DNA from 4 places in the Bacillus sp. MBGLi79 genome. Region 1 is predicted to be linked to each of the others. Evidence: riboswitches for the same ligand, from Rfam matches in the RefSeq annotation. Region 1 holds a riboswitch; each other region holds the start of a gene.

What was found. Region 1 has a riboswitch for thiamine pyrophosphate ahead of ylmB (N-formyl-4-amino-5-aminomethyl-2-methylpyrimidine deformylase). Riboswitches for the same ligand answer to the same signal wherever they lie in the genome.
Region 2: another riboswitch for thiamine pyrophosphate. It lies ahead of thiU (HMP/thiamine ABC transporter substrate-binding protein ThiU); the one in region 1 lies ahead of ylmB (N-formyl-4-amino-5-aminomethyl-2-methylpyrimidine deformylase).
Region 3: another riboswitch for thiamine pyrophosphate. It lies ahead of tenA (thiaminase II); the one in region 1 lies ahead of ylmB (N-formyl-4-amino-5-aminomethyl-2-methylpyrimidine deformylase).
Region 4: another riboswitch for thiamine pyrophosphate. It lies ahead of thiC (phosphomethylpyrimidine synthase ThiC); the one in region 1 lies ahead of ylmB (N-formyl-4-amino-5-aminomethyl-2-methylpyrimidine deformylase).

What each region holds. Positions count from the first base shown of each region.
Region 1 covers NZ_CP026521.1:1,872,808-1,877,020, forward strand. The annotation lists gene sigG (RNA polymerase sporulation sigma factor SigG) at 1-596, shown strand, start outside; gene C1T29_RS09550 (ABC transporter ATP-binding protein) at 743-1,537, shown strand; TPP riboswitch at 1,548-1,649, shown strand; gene ylmB (N-formyl-4-amino-5-aminomethyl-2-methylpyrimidine deformylase) at 1,734-3,014, shown strand; gene C1T29_RS09560 (YlmC/YmxH family sporulation protein) at 3,097-3,342, shown strand; gene pgeF (peptidoglycan editing factor PgeF) at 3,505-4,213, shown strand, end outside.
Region 2 covers NZ_CP026521.1:1,596,907-1,601,119, forward strand. The annotation lists gene C1T29_RS08110 (ABC transporter ATP-binding protein) at 1-1,233, opposite strand, end outside; gene C1T29_RS08115 (ECF transporter S component) at 1,220-1,819, opposite strand; gene thiU (HMP/thiamine ABC transporter substrate-binding protein ThiU) at 1,821-2,423, opposite strand; TPP riboswitch at 2,521-2,633, opposite strand; gene ykoG (two-component system response regulator YkoG) at 2,735-3,421, shown strand; gene ykoH (two-component system sensor histidine kinase YkoH) at 3,425-4,213, shown strand, end outside.
Region 3 covers NZ_CP026521.1:1,422,960-1,427,172, reverse strand. The annotation lists gene thiO (glycine oxidase ThiO) at 1-643, opposite strand, end outside; gene tenI (thiazole tautomerase TenI) at 627-1,244, opposite strand; gene tenA (thiaminase II) at 1,219-1,929, opposite strand; TPP riboswitch at 2,009-2,118, opposite strand; gene C1T29_RS07160 (monovalent cation:proton antiporter family protein) at 2,180-4,024, opposite strand.
Region 4 covers NZ_CP026521.1:1,116,917-1,121,129, forward strand. The annotation lists partial or broken gene C1T29_RS05555 (sporulation protein) at 1-462, opposite strand, end outside; gene C1T29_RS05560 (hypothetical protein) at 603-806, shown strand; gene C1T29_RS05565 (spore coat protein) at 891-1,052, opposite strand; gene C1T29_RS05570 (Type 1 glutamine amidotransferase-like domain-containing protein) at 1,202-1,903, shown strand; TPP riboswitch at 1,963-2,070, shown strand; gene thiC (phosphomethylpyrimidine synthase ThiC) at 2,204-3,976, shown strand; gene C1T29_RS05580 (FAD-binding oxidoreductase) at 4,013-4,213, opposite strand, start outside.

The DNA of each region.
Region 1 (4,213 bases):
AGTATGTTGATGACTTATTTCAAGTCGGCTGCATCGGACTAATGAAATCCATTGATAATTTTGACCTAAGCCACAATGTTAAGTTTTCAACATACGCTGTACCTATGATTATCGGAGAGATCCGCAGGTATTTACGCGATAATAACCCGATCCGTGTTTCAAGATCACTCCGGGACATCGCTTACAAGGCGCTTCAGGTAAGAGAGCGGTTAATCAGTGAGACAAGCAAGGAGCCGACTGCAGAAGACATCGCAAAAGTTCTTGAAGTACCGCATGAGGAAATTGTATTTGCGCTTGATGCCATTCAGGATCCGGTTTCTCTATTTGAACCGATCTATAACGACGGCGGAGACCCGATTTATGTGATGGACCAAATCAGTGATGAGCGCAATACAGATACACAATGGATTGAAGAGCTGGCTTTAAAAGAGGGCATGAGAAGGCTGAACGATAGGGAAAAAATGATTTTGAGAAAGCGATTCTTCCAAGGGAAAACCCAAATGGAAGTTGCCGAGGAAATCGGAATATCCCAAGCACAGGTGTCCAGACTTGAAAAAGCGGCTATCAAACAAATGAATAAAAATATTCATCAATAATGAAAAGCCTTTAAAACGATTTTGTTTTAAAGGCTTTTCTATTGTTTGCCGACGGTTTACGTTTTGGAAAAAATAAGGTATCCTAGTTTGTACAAAGTTTTAAGAAAATTAAAACAATTAAAAAGGCAATCAAGAGGAGGACCACGATGATTTTGCAGCTTGACAATGTCTCATTAAAACGGAATGGGAAATGGATACTGAGGGATATTCATTGGAAGGTGGAAGAAAAGGAAAATTGGGTGCTTTACGGCCTAAATGGCGCCGGGAAGACAGCACTGTTAAATATGCTTTGCTCTTATTATTTTCCAACATCAGGCGAGATGCAGGTGCTTGGCCATGAATTTGGCAAGACAGAGCTTGGGGAAAAACTCAGACGTAAAATTGGCCTCGTCTCAGCAGCTCTTCAGCAAAAATTGTACCCGGCAGATTCAGCCTTTGAAATTGCTTTGAGCGGAGCTTACGCTTCGATTGGATTATATGAAACACCAAGTAAGAAAATAAGGGAAAAAGCGATTGGTTTGTTAGAGGACTTGGGAGCAATTGAATATGCCGACCGTCGCTATGAAACCCTTTCTCAAGGGGAAAAACAAAGAGCATTGATTGCAAGAGCACTAATGGCCGATCCGGAGCTGCTGATACTGGATGAACCAGTCACAGGGCTGGATTTTATTGCCCGGGAAAAGTTGTTAGATACGATTACATACATTGCAAACAAAGAAAATGCACCATCTATCCTTTATGTGACTCATCATGCTGAAGAAATTTTGCCTGTCTTTGATAAAGCCCTTTTATTAAAACAGGGAGAGGTCTTTGGATCCGGAGAAATAAAGGAAATGCTTACTGATCAAATACTTTCAGCTTTTTTTGATACGCCAATCCATGTATTATGGAATCAAGATCGGCCGTTTTTAACAAGAGCTGAGCCGATAACGAATGCCTGACAAACACATAGATTCATCCTAGGGGTGCTTTGCGAAGCTGAGAGAGACTTTGTCTCAACCCTTTTGACCTGATCTGGATCATGCCAGCGGAGGGAAGCGGTGAATAAACAGAGTGCATAGGACTCTGTTTGTTTTTATTGAGCCGTTTCATAACTTGAAGCGGCTTTTTATTTTTGAAGAATAGGAGCGGATTAGATTGGATCAACAAATAGACTCTTTGCTCAAAAAAGTGGAAGAACAAAAGGAGGAGCTTATTCAGCTGGCAAAAACGCTGATTTCTTATCAAACACCTGCTCCACCTGCAAGAAATACAGAGGGGATTCAGTCATGGATTTCAGGATTTTTAAATGAATTAGGATTTTCGATCGACAAATGGGATGTGTACCCTGGAGACCCCAATGTTGTAGGCCAGCTAAAGGGAACAGGTTCAGCAGATTATCATAGCCTGATCATCAATGGCCATGTAGATGTGGCAGAGGTAAAAGAGGATGAGGAATGGGAGCACGATCCATTTCATCCAATTGAAAAAAACGGTCTCTTAATCGGGCGAGGCGCTTCCGATATGAAGGGCGGAATGGCATGTGTGCTGTTTGCTGTGAAATTAATTCGTGAAGCAGGCATTGAACTTCCCGGTGATCTGATTCTGCAATCGGTTATCGGGGAGGAAGTTGGAGAAGCCGGCACGCTTGAATGCTGCAAGAGGGGCTACCACGCTGATTTTGCAATTGTCGCGGATACGAGCGATATGCATATTCAAGGCCAAGGCGGCGTCATTACAGGCTGGATCGAAATCAAAAGCAGTCAAACATTTCATGATGGAACGAGACGAAATATGATTCACGCAGGCGGAGGAACATTCGGAGCAAGCGCAATTGAAAAAATGGCGAAAATCATTGCGGGGCTCGGTGAACTTGAGCGCCACTGGTCCATTATGAAACGTTATCCCGGCTTTAAACCTGGCACAAATACAATTAACCCGGCTGTTATAGAAGGCGGCAGACATGCGGCTTTTATAGCGGACGAATGCCGGCTGTGGATCACAGTCCATTTTTATCCGAATGAAACCCATGACCAAGTGGCAGCGGAAATAGAAGATTACGTCAATCGGCTGAGTGACAGTGATATTTGGCTTAGGGAAAACCGCCCCGTATTTAAGTGGGGAGGCTCATCGATGATTGAAGACAGAGGAGAAATTTTTCCGGCATTGGAAGTTGACCCTGGCTACCCAGGCGTCTTAGCGCTTACTGCCTCTCATGAGAAAGTGAAGCGGGAGAGTCCAATTATTGACGTTTCTCAATCGGTTACAGATGGTGGGTGGCTGTATGATGCCGGTATTCCATGCGTGATATACGGTCCTGGCGATCTGCACAATGCACACTCCGTGAATGAGAAGGTATCAATTGAGCAGCTAGTAGAGTATACAAAAATTATCCTCGATTTTATTATCAGCTGGTGCAGCCGGAAAAAAGAACAGTGACATGAAAATTTCTTCTTGCTGACAAGGTTCAGCCTGCCCGTTCATATACTTGAACAAAAGGACGGAAAAAGGACGTGATGGAATGATCAGCATTTCAGAATTTCAGGTGAAGGATGTCGTCAATGTCTCAAACGGAAAAAAGCTGGGGAGTATTGGTGATATTGATATCAATGTGACCACTGGTAAAATTCAGGCGATCATACTAGGAGGAAATGGGAAAGTGCTCGGATTTTTCGGAAAAGAAGAGGAATTGGTCATTCCATGGCGAAATATAGTAAAAATCGGGGAAGATGTAATCTTGGTCCGATTAAGTGAACCGCATGCATAAACCTGCTTTTCTGCCGCGGATTGGCAAATGCCGGAAGTCTCGTTTCTTCCGGCACATTTCATTTAGAAATATGCAAATCGGCGCTCAACGAATGCAGAAAGATGTGGTAAAATAAGTGGGAAATTCCGCTTTTTTAAATGTTTGTCGAAAGGTTGGATCATCATGAATACATATCACCCATTTAGTCTTACCACACCCTCGACACTCATGATACAAGACTGGGCTCAAACGAATCAAAACAACAAAGAAGTCATTGCCGGATTTACGACGAAAAACGGCGGTGTCAGCCAAAAGCCTTTTGAATCGTTAAATACAGGATTGCACGTTCATGACAAAGATGCAGATGTAGTTAAAAATCGTGAATATATTGCCGATATGTTTAATACTGATTTGCAGTCTTGGGTATTCGCTGATCAGACACATGATAATCGCGTTCAGAAAGTGACGCAGAGGGATAGGGGAAAAGGCGCCCGTGAGTATCACACAGCGCTAAAAGCAACGGACGGGCTCTATACAAACGAAAAAAATGTATTTTTAGCATTATGCTTTGCTGATTGTGTGCCTCTTTTCTTTTATGATCCGGTTAAATCACTTGTCGGAGTTGCCCATGCCGGGTGGAAAGGCACTGTCAAACAGATTGGCAGAGAAATGGTGAAGCAATGGACTGAGAAGGAAGGTTCAAATCCTTCAGATATTCAGGCTGTTATTGGCCCGTCTATCAGCGGAGCATGCTATACGGTAGATGACCGTGTCATGGATGCTGTCCGCGCATTGCCGGTTTCAGCAGACCGTGCCGTTAATCAGACGGCAATGGCACAATATCAGCTTGATTTGAAAGAGCTGAACCGCCTCATACTGATAGACAGCGGTT
Region 2 (4,213 bases), 280 kb from region 1:
GAAACGATTCAGCAGGTGTTGCGCTTTTTTCTCAGTTTCAGCATTTACCTTCTGGCCGAACAGCAGCTCATCATACACCGTATCGGTGACGAATTGGTGTTCAGGGTTTTGAAAAACAAATCCCATTCGTTTACGCAATTCTTTTTCTTTATATTGCTGCAGCTGCTGATCATAGAGAAGGATTTTGCCGCTTTGCGGTTTCATAAGACGGGCCAGAACAGATAAGAGCGTCGATTTTCCAGTGCCGTTCGGGCCGACAAGCGCCGTCAAAGAGCCTTCGCGCAATGAAAAGCTGATGTCTTCGAAAATCGTTTGTTGTCCTCTCGCGAACGAAAGGCTGCGGACTTCGAGCACACTCTTTCCAGAAGGAGTTGGCTTCTTTTCAGCACGCCCGGCAGGAAAGGGCTCTTTGAACAGCGTTTCTTTTGATAAAGTAAACGGCATACTCAGCTTTTCCTGCAGATGGCAGACCTTTGGAATTGCGATGCCCAATTTCTTTAGTGTCTCCGCTTCGTGCTGAAATAGATCTTTCGTCAGGCCATCCAGCGCTTTTTGGCCGGATTTATCGAGCACGATCGTCCTCTCAATCCAAGGCGCCCATTCATCAAGCTGATGCTCAATGACGAGGAGGCTGAAACCTTTTTCCCGCTGAAGATCTTTCATCAGATGAACGAATTCCCGCGCTGAGAAAGGGTCTAAAAGAGAAGTCGGCTCATCTAAAATAATAAGCTCAGGCTCCATCGCCAAAATACAGGCGAGAGCCACTTTCTGCTTTTGTCCTCCTGAAAGGATGGATATCGTTTTTTCTTTTAAATGGGTAATACGTAATTTTTCTAATACGGCATTGATTTTCTCTGTCATTTCTTCTTTTGGAATCTGCAGATTTTCCAGCCCGAAAGCGATTTCGTCCTCCACCGTCAGCATGCAGAACTGCTGATCAGGATCCTGAAAAACGACCCCGGCATGCTGAGCAATCGTTTCGGTGGTTTCAGCGTTTGTGACCGGCTTTTGAAATAGAAAGACATGTCCGGACTGAATGCCGTCGCAAGCTTGCGGATATAGACCGTTTAAACATAGGGCGAGCGAGCTTTTACCGCACCCGCTGGGGCCTAGCAATAAAACACATTCTCCTTTTTGAAGCTCAAACGAAATATTTTGAAAAACCGGTTTTTCGTCTTCTTCATAAGAGAAGCTGAGCTGGTCAACTGTCAGAAGCTCGTCAAAGGCTTGCATGTTCTGACGCCCGCTTCCGTTTCTTTTTCAGTTCCTTTCCGAGTGCCATTCCGTTTAACACACCTGTATAAGCGAGAGAGTCGCTGACGGCTTTTCCGAGAAGCCCCGCCAAGAGCGCGCCGGAAATGAGACGGATTACAAGCATAATGAGCAGATAACCTGATGAATAGGCTGCATAGCCAGAAACAAAGAGATCGTAGATAAAGCTGGCTACTGAAGATCCCATCCCGGCCAGCATAAGGACAGGGAGAGAGTATGCTTTCCAGCGTGTTGCAAGGAATACAGCTTCAGCCCCGAGTCCTTGAACAATGCCGATGACGATGACCATCGGGCCAGACGGATTTCCCAGCAGGCACTCAACGAGAGCGGCAATGATTTCAGAAACGAGCGCCGCACCCGGTTTTCGAATGATGTATGCGGCGATGACCGAAACGATAAACCAAATGCCGTAAATCGGTTCATAGGCAATTGGCCCAAACATACCTGCAAGCACGTTTCCGAAATGTGTAAATAATAAATAAACAACGGCAAATACGATACTGATAACGGACATGATGACAATTTCTTTTACTTTCCAGCTTTTCATGTTATCCCTGCTTTCTGTTTTTTCTTGATGGGCTGTTAGCCGAAAGATTCACAGTCATGGTGATGTGGTTTGTTTGCTGCTCTGCCATGCGGAAAACGGCTTCCAATGTTCTGAATACGTCATGGGCATCCCCGTCAAGCTCGCTCGCGTAATGGACACCCTGTACAAAAGTACCTTGGGCTTTTGCGATGTCGACAGCCTTCATAATCAATCCCATATAATCCGGCTCATTCATTGGATAAAGCGCAAATTGGCACGGCGCTTCCGCGTTCAAGCCTCGGACAGCATCTTCATTGACACGCTTATTGTCTTTGGAAAGATATGTATCTCCCTGAGTGTCGCCCGGGCACCCAATGGAAAACGTGCCACTCATGACGATGTGTGTCTCGCTGTTTGCTGCATAAAGGTAAATGGCTTTTGCGGCATCGAATACATGATCAATCGATCCGCGTAACACCGTGCTGATATGGTCGGTTTTCGTCCAAACCTTGGACGTATCTGTTTTTTTCAGCGCAGACTTGATCACACTGATAAAATCATCCGTCATCGGATATAAAGAGAAGCGAAAACCGGCGATTCTGCTTGTACCGCACATATGCTCCATTTCTAAAAGCCTCCTGTTTTTTGGATAAAATAAAAAACTGCATATCCTAAGGGAATATGCAGTCATAGATCGATTAAGCGCACAAAAAAATACACCATTCGGTCAACCTGCACTTCCCCACGCTGGTATTATCCAGATCGGGTCATAAGGGATCAAAACGCGATTCTCCCGCGTTTTATCTCAGCCAAAACAGCACCCCTAGTGCTTTCCGTATACAATTTTTTATTTTGACATCATAATAGATGATAAGAATCATTTTGTAAACAACGAAATCATTTTTTTCATATAGGGACAGGAGAGGATGATCACATTTGGACAAAGGACACATATTAATTGTGGAAGATGAAGAAAAAATCGCCAGGGTTCTGCAGCTTGAATTGGAATATGAAGGATACGGCGTGACCATTAAACACAATGGAACAGAAGGCCTGAATGCGGCCGCGGAAGGCGGGTATTCCTTGGTGCTTCTTGATGTCATGCTGCCGGGGCTCAGCGGACTGGAAGTGCTGCGCCGCTTGAGAAAAACGGATCAACAGACACCGGTCATTTTATTAACGGCGCGAGACAGCATTCCTGATAAGGTAACAGGTCTGGATATCGGTGCGAATGACTATGTCACCAAGCCATTTGAAATCGAGGAATTACTTGCGAGAATCAGGGCGGCGCTGCGCCAAAATGGAACAAAAACGGAAGAAATCGGCACCTTTCTTACATATGACGATTTGCGGGTGAACGAAAAAACCCGTGAAGTGAGACGCGGAGACAAAGAGGTGGAATTAACGCCGCGGGAATTTGATTTGCTCGTCTACATGCTAAAGCATCCGCAGCAAGTGCTGACACGGGAGCAAATTCTAAGCGCGGTATGGGGATTTGATTATATCGGTGATACAAATGTCGTAGACGTCTACATAAGATACATCAGAAAAAAACTGGACTATCCTTACGAAAAACAGCTGATCCATACGATTCGCGGGGTCGGCTATGCCATTAAGGGGTAAACGATGAAGCTGAAGACCAAGATTCATCTGTACACATCAATATCACTGTTAATTTTATTAATTTTGGTTCATACCGCAGTATATCTCATTTTTTCGTCTGCGCTGACATCAAAGGATGCGGCCCGGCTTGCTGATGAGACGGATAACATGGCAGAAGCGCTGCATGCTGCTGAAACAGAAGGAGTGGCTTTGCAGGACATGCTGCAGGCCTACCTGCCGGCAAATGGCATGGTGCGTGTAGTGAACGGTGATCAAAAAGCCGCCATGACGATCACAAAAGAAAAAGCGTATAAAGATTTTCCTCTCTCTTTTCACAGCGGGGAAACGGCAGATGTGAGGAAACATGACGGCAAGCTGTTTGCTGAGGCTGCTGTTCCGGTGATTTGGACCGATGGACAAGTGGTTTCTCTTCAGGTGGTGGAAAGGCTGGAGAACACAGAAGAGAGTCTGTTTCTGTTGAAAATCATTTTAATCGCTGCAAGTGCCGCTGTCTGCATTGCTTCTTTTTTTGCCGGCAGCTTGCTCGCCCGCCGTATTATCAATCCGATCAGACGATTAATGATGACCATGAAAGACATACAGCGAGAGAAAGCATTCAAAACGATTTCTTTAGAAGGACAGTCGCACGATGAATTGTATCAAATGGGGCTGACATTTAATGAAATGGCAATGATGCTGAAGGATCACTATGATAAACAGCAGCAATTCGTTCAAGATGCTTCACACGAATTGAAAACTCCGCTCACCATTATAGAAAGTTACAGCAGCCTGATGAAGCGATGGGGGGCAAAA
Region 3 (4,213 bases), 450 kb from region 1:
GCCCGAGCTGTTTAAAAAACACCCCGCTCCACACCCCGCTGGCAACGACAACATGATTAGCCCATACATCTCCGCTCGGGGTCTTGATGGACAGAGCTTCACCGTCACGTTCGACATGCAGGACAGGCGTATGCTCAAAAATCTCCGCCCCAAGCGCTTTCGCTGCTTTCGCATATGCCTTGCAAACGTAATAAGGCTCAACATGCACATCATCCTGGATAAAAGATGCACCCAAGATGTCACCAGACGCATGCGGCTCTTTTTCTAAAACCTCTTCTTTTGTATACCAGGTGACAGAGTCCAAATCGTCCATCTGTCTCAGCCTCAGCACATCTTCTTCAGAAAATGCAAGCTTAAACATACCGCCGTTATGCTGCCTGATGTCCACACCGGATAATGCATAAAGCTCTTCTTCCAGACCTTTGTACAGACGCTGGCTGTGCATAGCGAAATCAAAAAACGCGTCACGTTCCTCGCATTCGGCATGGGCGCCCAGCATTCCGGCAGCGGCACTTGTCGTTCTGCCGCCCATTGTTCCGCTTTCAAATAATGCGATGCTTTTGTTTTCCTTTGCCAAATGATAAGCAATCGCGGAACCGATAATTCCGCCTCCAATCACCACTGCTTCATAATGCCTTTTCATAGCGCATCTCCTTTAGCTTGCGGGAATATCGTCTGGCTGCTTCCAAGGGCTCAGCGGCAGAGAAAATTCCTGACATGACAGCGATGCCGTCCGCCCCTGCTTGTTTTACGTCTCTTACCCTTTCCGGTGTCATCCCCCCGATGGCTATGACCGGGATGGAAATCCGCTGTTTGATATCTGACAGCAAAGACACCCCTCTGCCTTCAAGGCCCTTTTTGCAATCCGTTTCAAACACATGGCCGAACAGCACGTAGTCGGCGTCTTCCTTTTCTGCTTGAACCGCTTCCTCCAGTGAATGCACCGACCTCCCGATATGAAGGTGTGGAAACCTGGCTCTGACCTGCTTCGGTGAAAAGCTGGTGCTTGGCAGCTGTACGCGATGAATAGTAGAAAGAAGTGCAATATCCACGCGCCCGTTCATCACCAGTTTTCGTTTATCTATACCGCCTTCAAAAATAAGCTCGAGCAGTTTCAAAATATCCGCCGCCGATTTTGAGCGTTCACGAATATGAATAAAATCAACTTCATTCTGAATCGTAATGATGGTTCTCGCTAACTCTTCTACCGGCTTGCTGTCATCCGTTATGGCGTGAAGCTCCACATTCCTCCACCTCTTTTATGGCGCTGTCAGACCAGCCTTCTTTTCGATAGGCCATTCCCCAAAATTGATATTCATAGTAGCTGGAGATGACAAAATTCTCTTTCATCTGTGCACGCACTTCCTCCGTGCTGTTTTCCGCCAGCTCATCAAAGCGGTTGATTTGCTCCTCGACCTGTTGTCTAAACCAGTCACCGCCGTACGTCCCAATCCACTTTTGATAAATCGGATGCCCTGGATCGCAATGCAGCAATTTCTCACCAACCTCGTAATAAAGCCAGTAGCATGGCAGCAGGGCCGCTAAGATTTCTGCGAAATTCCCGCTCAAAACCGAACGGTACATATGGGATGTATAAGAATACGCAGTAGGAGACGGCTTAAACGCCTTACGCTCTTCCTCGCTGATTTCCAACAGCTCGGCAAACTCCCGATGAAGCGCCATTTCCGCCTCATATGTACCTTGGGCATGGCTTGCCATCCGCCCCGTTGTATAAAGGTCCTTCGCATAAGCGGCGCCAAATGACTGCACCTTTGCAAAATGCGTTAAATAATAGGAATCCTGAAGTACGTAGTATTTAAAACGGTCAATCGGAAGCGTTCCGTCACCGATTCCTTGAACGAACGGATGGACAAAGCTCCCCTCCCACCATTCTGCGGCTGCACTGCGGCATTCTTCTGAAAACTTCACAAATCATTCCCCCTCTGATAAATAAAAAAACCACTTTCCCGCAAGGAAAAGTGGTTTGGAATTGGCATAGTAAAATAACACAAATACCGCTCCACTTCCCTACGCAGGTCTGAACCTGTTCAAGTTATGAGGGTCTAAAAGTCACACTTTTATCTCAGCCCTTTATGAAGGACACCCCTAGTGGTTAAACGAATACATATTGAATTGTTCTGCACCTCTATATTAACACGAATCCTTATTTGGTCAAGATTTATCCTTCCAATGTTTTCTTAAGATCTGTTACGTATCCCCGAGATCCGGTGACAATTAAGCGATCCCCAAGTTTCAGCCTTGTATCCCCATGAGGAACGATGCTGTCTACACCTCTGAAAATCCTGACAAAGATGACGTCGCCGGTTAAAGGGAATTCCCGTAAAATCACACCGTCGTATTTACTGTTCTCCATATTAATTTGATACAGGGAAGACTCCTGGTTCGTGAGCAGCTTCATGACGCCAGGCGCTTCAATCAGAGCGCGAAGCAGCGTTTTTGTCGACAGCAGAATAGAAAAGATGCTGATTCCCTGCTCCTTCAGAACTGCTTCATGCTCCGGTGATCCTACGCTTGCAATGACTCTTTCTGTGCCTTTTTCTTTTGCAAGTAATGCAATGTCTGCATTCATATCTTCATTCCCGGTCGCCACAACAAGGATATCCGTTTCAAAAATGCCGAGTGATTCAAGCGTCTCGTGTTCATAGTCAGAAATTGTTTCAACAGCAAACACTGATTCCGACAGCTTTTCCTCTGCATTCTCTTGGTAGACGTGCACAACACGCACGTCATACTCTTCCTCTGGCAATTCAAGTGTGACAGGCAAAGTCATTTGATTGGCGCCGATGAACGTAATCGTCTTTTTCTCCTCCGGCTGCTCTTCCCGTTTGTACAACTTTTTAAAACAGATTGGCGTAAAAATACTTGCGATGACAGCTACTAAAATGAGCGCTCCTGACATATTTGCGCTGATCACGTGAAGCTGCTGGCCGATTGTTGCCGCTGCAATCACGAGCGAAAGCGTTGATGTCAGCAGAAAACCGGACGCGAAAATGGTTCGGTTATCATACCACTTCTTTAGGTACATGACAGGAATGATTTTGCTCACTAACAGCGCCAGAAGCAGAAGCGGGATCATGATTAAAATTGTTTTATCCTGGAAAAGAGTCCAAATATCAAGCTTCACACCGACCATCACGAAGAAAATCGGTATTAAGAACCCATAACCGAATGAGTCCAGCTGCTGAACAAGTTCTTTGTTTGGCGAAAGCAGGGAAACAAGAACCCCCGCTAAGAAAGCGCCGAGAATATTTTCCGCCCCAAGTGATTCAGACAGGGCAACGAGTACAATAATTAACGTAAAAATGGCACGCGTCCCGATCTGGATTGTCCCTTTTGACATGGACTGAACAAAAGAGCGATGTTTGAAGACCCTGCCGAAAAAGTAAAGCACCACTCCGGCCGCAAACAGGATCATCAGGAGCCACATGTTTCCGCTGTCCTCTCCGTATAAAGAAGAAAAAACAGCAAGAAGAATCATCGTAGCCAAATCAGCAATAACAGCAACGAGCAAAATAATCTGCCCGATATTCGAATTCATGATCCGTTCTTCTTTTAATGTTGGAACGACAACGCCTAACGAAATCGTTGAAATAATCAGGGTCATCAAAAATGCATTTTGAATAAAACCCGCCAAGACGAAGCCATAGGACAGCAGCAATGATAAAATAAAAATACCGACGAAAATAATAGATGCCGCAGCAAACGTATTAGGCGCTTCCTTACCGTTCGGCAGGAGCTGCTTTTTCTTCCCTTTCTCAAAAGATGAAAAATCAATTTCAAGCCCGCTTAAAAACATTAAAAAGATAAATCCGAGCATAGAGAGTGTTTGGAGCCAGGTGTCACCCTCCACAACTAAATTAAGGCCGCTTTTCCCAATAATCAGCCCCATAATGATTTCAGCAACAACAACCGGGATGCTGAGTTTAAACCGATGCAAAAGGATGGGTGTCAAAAATGCAACGATAAGTACAACAACTAAAGATGCGACAGATGTATGCGCCATAATCAGAACCTCCTTTTTTAGTCAGGGTTATGCTAGTTCTCAATCAAAGAACAAAACCTCATTTTTAAAAAACATAACGCGATTTTAACAAGGGTCATGATGAAAAATAAAGTGATAAGCTCTTAATCCTGTTTAGAAAATGATTCTTCTTCTATAATTTGCACATAAAAGCTTGTGATGACTCACAAC
Region 4 (4,213 bases), 760 kb from region 1:
AAGACGGAAGCCCAGGTTTTCGATAGCTCCCAGGACATTTTCAATCCAAGGGTGCGCTTCAACGAAAATGCGGTCATGATCAGATTTGTCGATACCGCCTTGAATGTCAAGGTCTGTCACCACGGCAACCTCTACTTTTCCTACAGTGATCGGCGTATCTAGAGGCAGAGTGAATGCGAACGGAAATTGATGCTCTTCTCCAGGCTGAATAGCAAATGAACCAGTGACCCGGAAAGAATGAATTGTAGCGTATTTCCGGTGCTCTTCGTCGTCTTTTACAATGACGTACTTGGTGTTAAGCTGTAAGTCAATATAGCGGATGTCCTGAGCGATTTTTCCGCCTTTGACGTGTACAGTTCCCCGGACTTCTTCTCCTGGAAAATATGCATCTTTCTCTAAAATTGTATCGACTTTTGCAGCTCCGATTCCGGCACTTGCCGCAAGTTTCTTAAAAAATGACATGTTTGATCTTCCCCTTTTTCTTTTTCTCAACAGGTATACGCAAGAAGGAGGAAAAAAGATTCATTTGATTCATACTTTTTTCCTATTACTCATCTAAGCCTAAGGGCAGACTAAGAATAATATTGAAAACAAAGGAGTAGGTGGAAGTGAATAAAGAAAATTTGGTTGCAGATGAATTACACAGAATGTTTTTGGCTGGTGAGCTCCAAATCACAGTAGAGGAGGATATAAACCATATTTCCGAAAGGCTAAGAAACGGCGATCTCAGTTTAGACCGATTAAGCGGTGAAGACGCGTTTATAAAAGAAACGGTAAACGAGGCTTTAAGAAGAGTGGAGCAATAAAAAAGAGACGGCATCTCATCTTTGAGATCCCGTCTCTTTTTGTGGTCTTTGCTGCAAGATAAAAGCGAATCGATTTGAAATTGCTCACCCAAGCCACCCTTTTTCCAACAGAAGATCTGACAGTTCATCATGGAGATGGACAGTGGTATCTAATTTATCATGCAATGCTCTTCTGATGTGGGGATTTGCGGCTTCTGTTATTGCGACAGTGTAGTTGTTAATGTTGGTTTTTATTGTTGTTAACAAATCAAAAATGTCTTCGGGATAAAGACTCAATGAGCAAGCCACCTCCTTTGGTTTTTATAGCAGCTCCTGATAAGAAAGTATTTTGCTTTGTTTCTTGCTTCTATTCAAAATGCTATAATAAACAACAAATTTTGTTGGGGAGTGTAATGATGAAACAGATTATTGCGATGGGAGGCGGGGGTTTTTCGATGGAGCCGGAAAATTTGTCCCTCGATCAATATATCCTCAATCAATCGGAACGGGAGTCACCTCGTATTTGTTTTTTGCCGACCGCGAGTGGAGATTCCCAAAACTATATTCAGCGGTTTTATCATGCGTTTCAAACAATGGATTGTGTGCCGTCTCATTTATCCTTATTTAAGCCGCCGTCAACAGATTTAACTTCTTTTGTTATGGAAAAGGACGTGATCTATGTTGGCGGGGGAAATACGCGCAATATGCTTGTGCTGTGGAAGGAATGGGGGCTGGACTTTATTCTCAGAGAGGCATGGAAGAACGGAGTGATTTTAGCTGGATTAAGTGCAGGTGCGATATGCTGGTTTGAAGAAGGCGTGACAGATTCGGCCGGGCCGCTGACAAGTATGAAAAGTTTAGGTTTTTTGCAAGGGAGCTTTTGTCCTCATTATGACGGGGAAAAGGATCGGAGACCGGCATACCACCTGCTGATAGCTAACGAATTCTTGTGCAATGGCTATGCGGCGGACGATGGAGCGGCTCTCCATTTCATAAATGATCAGCTGTTTCAGACTGTGAGTTCAAGATCGGATGCAAAGGCATATCGGGTGATGAGGGATGAACATGGGATATCTGAAATCTCGTTGCCTGTCACATATTTGGGTTCAATTAGCTGAATATTTTCTATATTCCTCTTTTTTTTCGATTGGTTTTATGTTAAGATGAGTCCGAAATCAATAGTTACTGGGGGTGCCCGCTTTCGGGCTGAGAGAGAAGGTAAGCTTCTTAACCCTTTGGACCTGATCTGGTTCGTACCAGCGTGGGGAAGTAGAGGAATTGTTTTTATTATTGTCGTGCTGGGCAATAATATGTTTCTTTCTGACTGTAACCGGGTTCATTTTTATGAATCCGGTTTTTTGTGCTGGTTATGGGCTTGATTTTGTCCTTTTTAAACGTAGAGAGGGGAAGGATAAGTAATGCAAAACAATTCAGTGCAGCAAGCCAACATTTCTATTATGTCGAGTTTTTCGGGCAGCAAAAAGGTATACGTGGAGGGTTCTTCTTCAGACATCCAAGTGCCGATGAGGGAGATTACATTGAGTCCGACGACGGGATCGTTCGGCGAGGAGGAAAACGCACCTGTGCGTGTCTATGATACAAGCGGACCGTATACGGACCCCGAAGTTACTATTAATATTCAAGAAGGATTAAAGCCGCTCCGCCAAAAGTGGATTACAGAGCGCGGTGATGTGGAAGAATATGAAGGTCGTGCAATAAAACCAGAAGATAATGGTTATAAAAAAGCAAATCCAAACGTAAGCTACCCAGGGCTAAAGCGGAAACCGCTGAGGGCGAAGGCTGGTCATAATGTCACCCAAATGCACTATGCCAAAAAGGGAATCATTACACCTGAGATGGAGTTTATCGCTATTCGAGAGCACGTGTCTCCCGAATTTGTAAGAGACGAGGTGGCAAGCGGCCGGGCAATCATTCCTTCAAACATTAATCACCCTGAAAGTGAGCCAATGATTATCGGCCGGAATTTTCATGTGAAGATTAATGCGAATATCGGGAATTCAGCTGTTACGTCATCCATTGAAGAGGAAGTGGAAAAAATGACGTGGGCCATCCGCTGGGGAGCAGATACAATGATGGATCTCTCTACAGGAAAAGATATTCATACGACGCGTGAATGGATTATTCGCAATTGTCCTGTTCCTGTGGGAACTGTTCCGATTTATCAGGCGCTTGAAAAAGTAAACGGCGTAGCGGAGGATTTAACGTGGGAGATTTATCGTGATACGCTGATCGAGCAGGCAGAGCAGGGTGTGGATTATTTTACGATTCACGCGGGTGTTTTGCTTAGGTATGTGCCGCTGACTGCCAAAAGGACAACTGGTATCGTGTCCCGCGGGGGCGCAATCATGGCACAGTGGTGTCTGGCTCACCATCAAGAAAGCTTTTTATACACTCATTTTGAAGAGATCTGTGAAATCATGAAAACATATGATATTGCGTTTTCTCTTGGGGATGGTCTGCGTCCCGGATCAATCGCCGATGCTAATGACGAAGCACAGTTTGCTGAATTAGAGACGCTTGGAGAGCTGACGCAAATCGCGTGGAAGCATGATGTTCAAGTGATGATTGAGGGTCCTGGACATGTTCCGATGCATAAAATCAAAGAGAACGTCGATAAACAAATGGACATTTGTAAAGAAGCGCCTTTTTATACATTAGGGCCGTTGACAACGGATATTGCCCCTGGATATGACCATATTACTTCAGCGATCGGAGCGGCGATGATCGGTTGGTATGGGACAGCAATGCTATGTTATGTAACGCCGAAGGAGCATTTAGGGCTGCCAAACCGTGATGATGTTCGTGAAGGAGTCATTACATATAAGATCGCTGCGCACGCTGCGGACCTTGCAAAAGGGCATCCCGGAGCGCAAATCCGCGATGATGCGTTATCGAAAGCCCGTTTTGAATTCCGCTGGCGGGATCAGTTTAATCTCTCTCTTGATCCGGAAAGAGCGCTTGAATATCATGATGAAACTCTGCCGGCTGAAGGAGCAAAAACTGCTCACTTCTGTTCCATGTGCGGTCCAAAGTTTTGCAGCATGAGAATTTCTCAGGATATTCGAGATTATGCGAAGAAAAACGATCTCAGTGAAGCAGAAGCCATAAATAGAGGATTAAAAGAAAAAGCAAAAGAATTTGTCGATACGGGAAGCAATTTATATCAATAAAAAAATGAAGATGGAGAATGCTCCATCTTCATTTTTTTAGAAAAACAGAGAACGTCGAAGCGGAGGAATACTCTGTTCAAAGTGGAAAACATTTTCTGGATCATATTTCGTTTTGACACGGCGGAGTCGTTCAACATTTTCGCCGTAATATGTTCTTGGCCAGTTTCTGATTTCGATATCTGGCCAATTTACGTAGTCCCCCATCGTTTCTCTCGAAAGGGATGTTCTCAGCCTCTC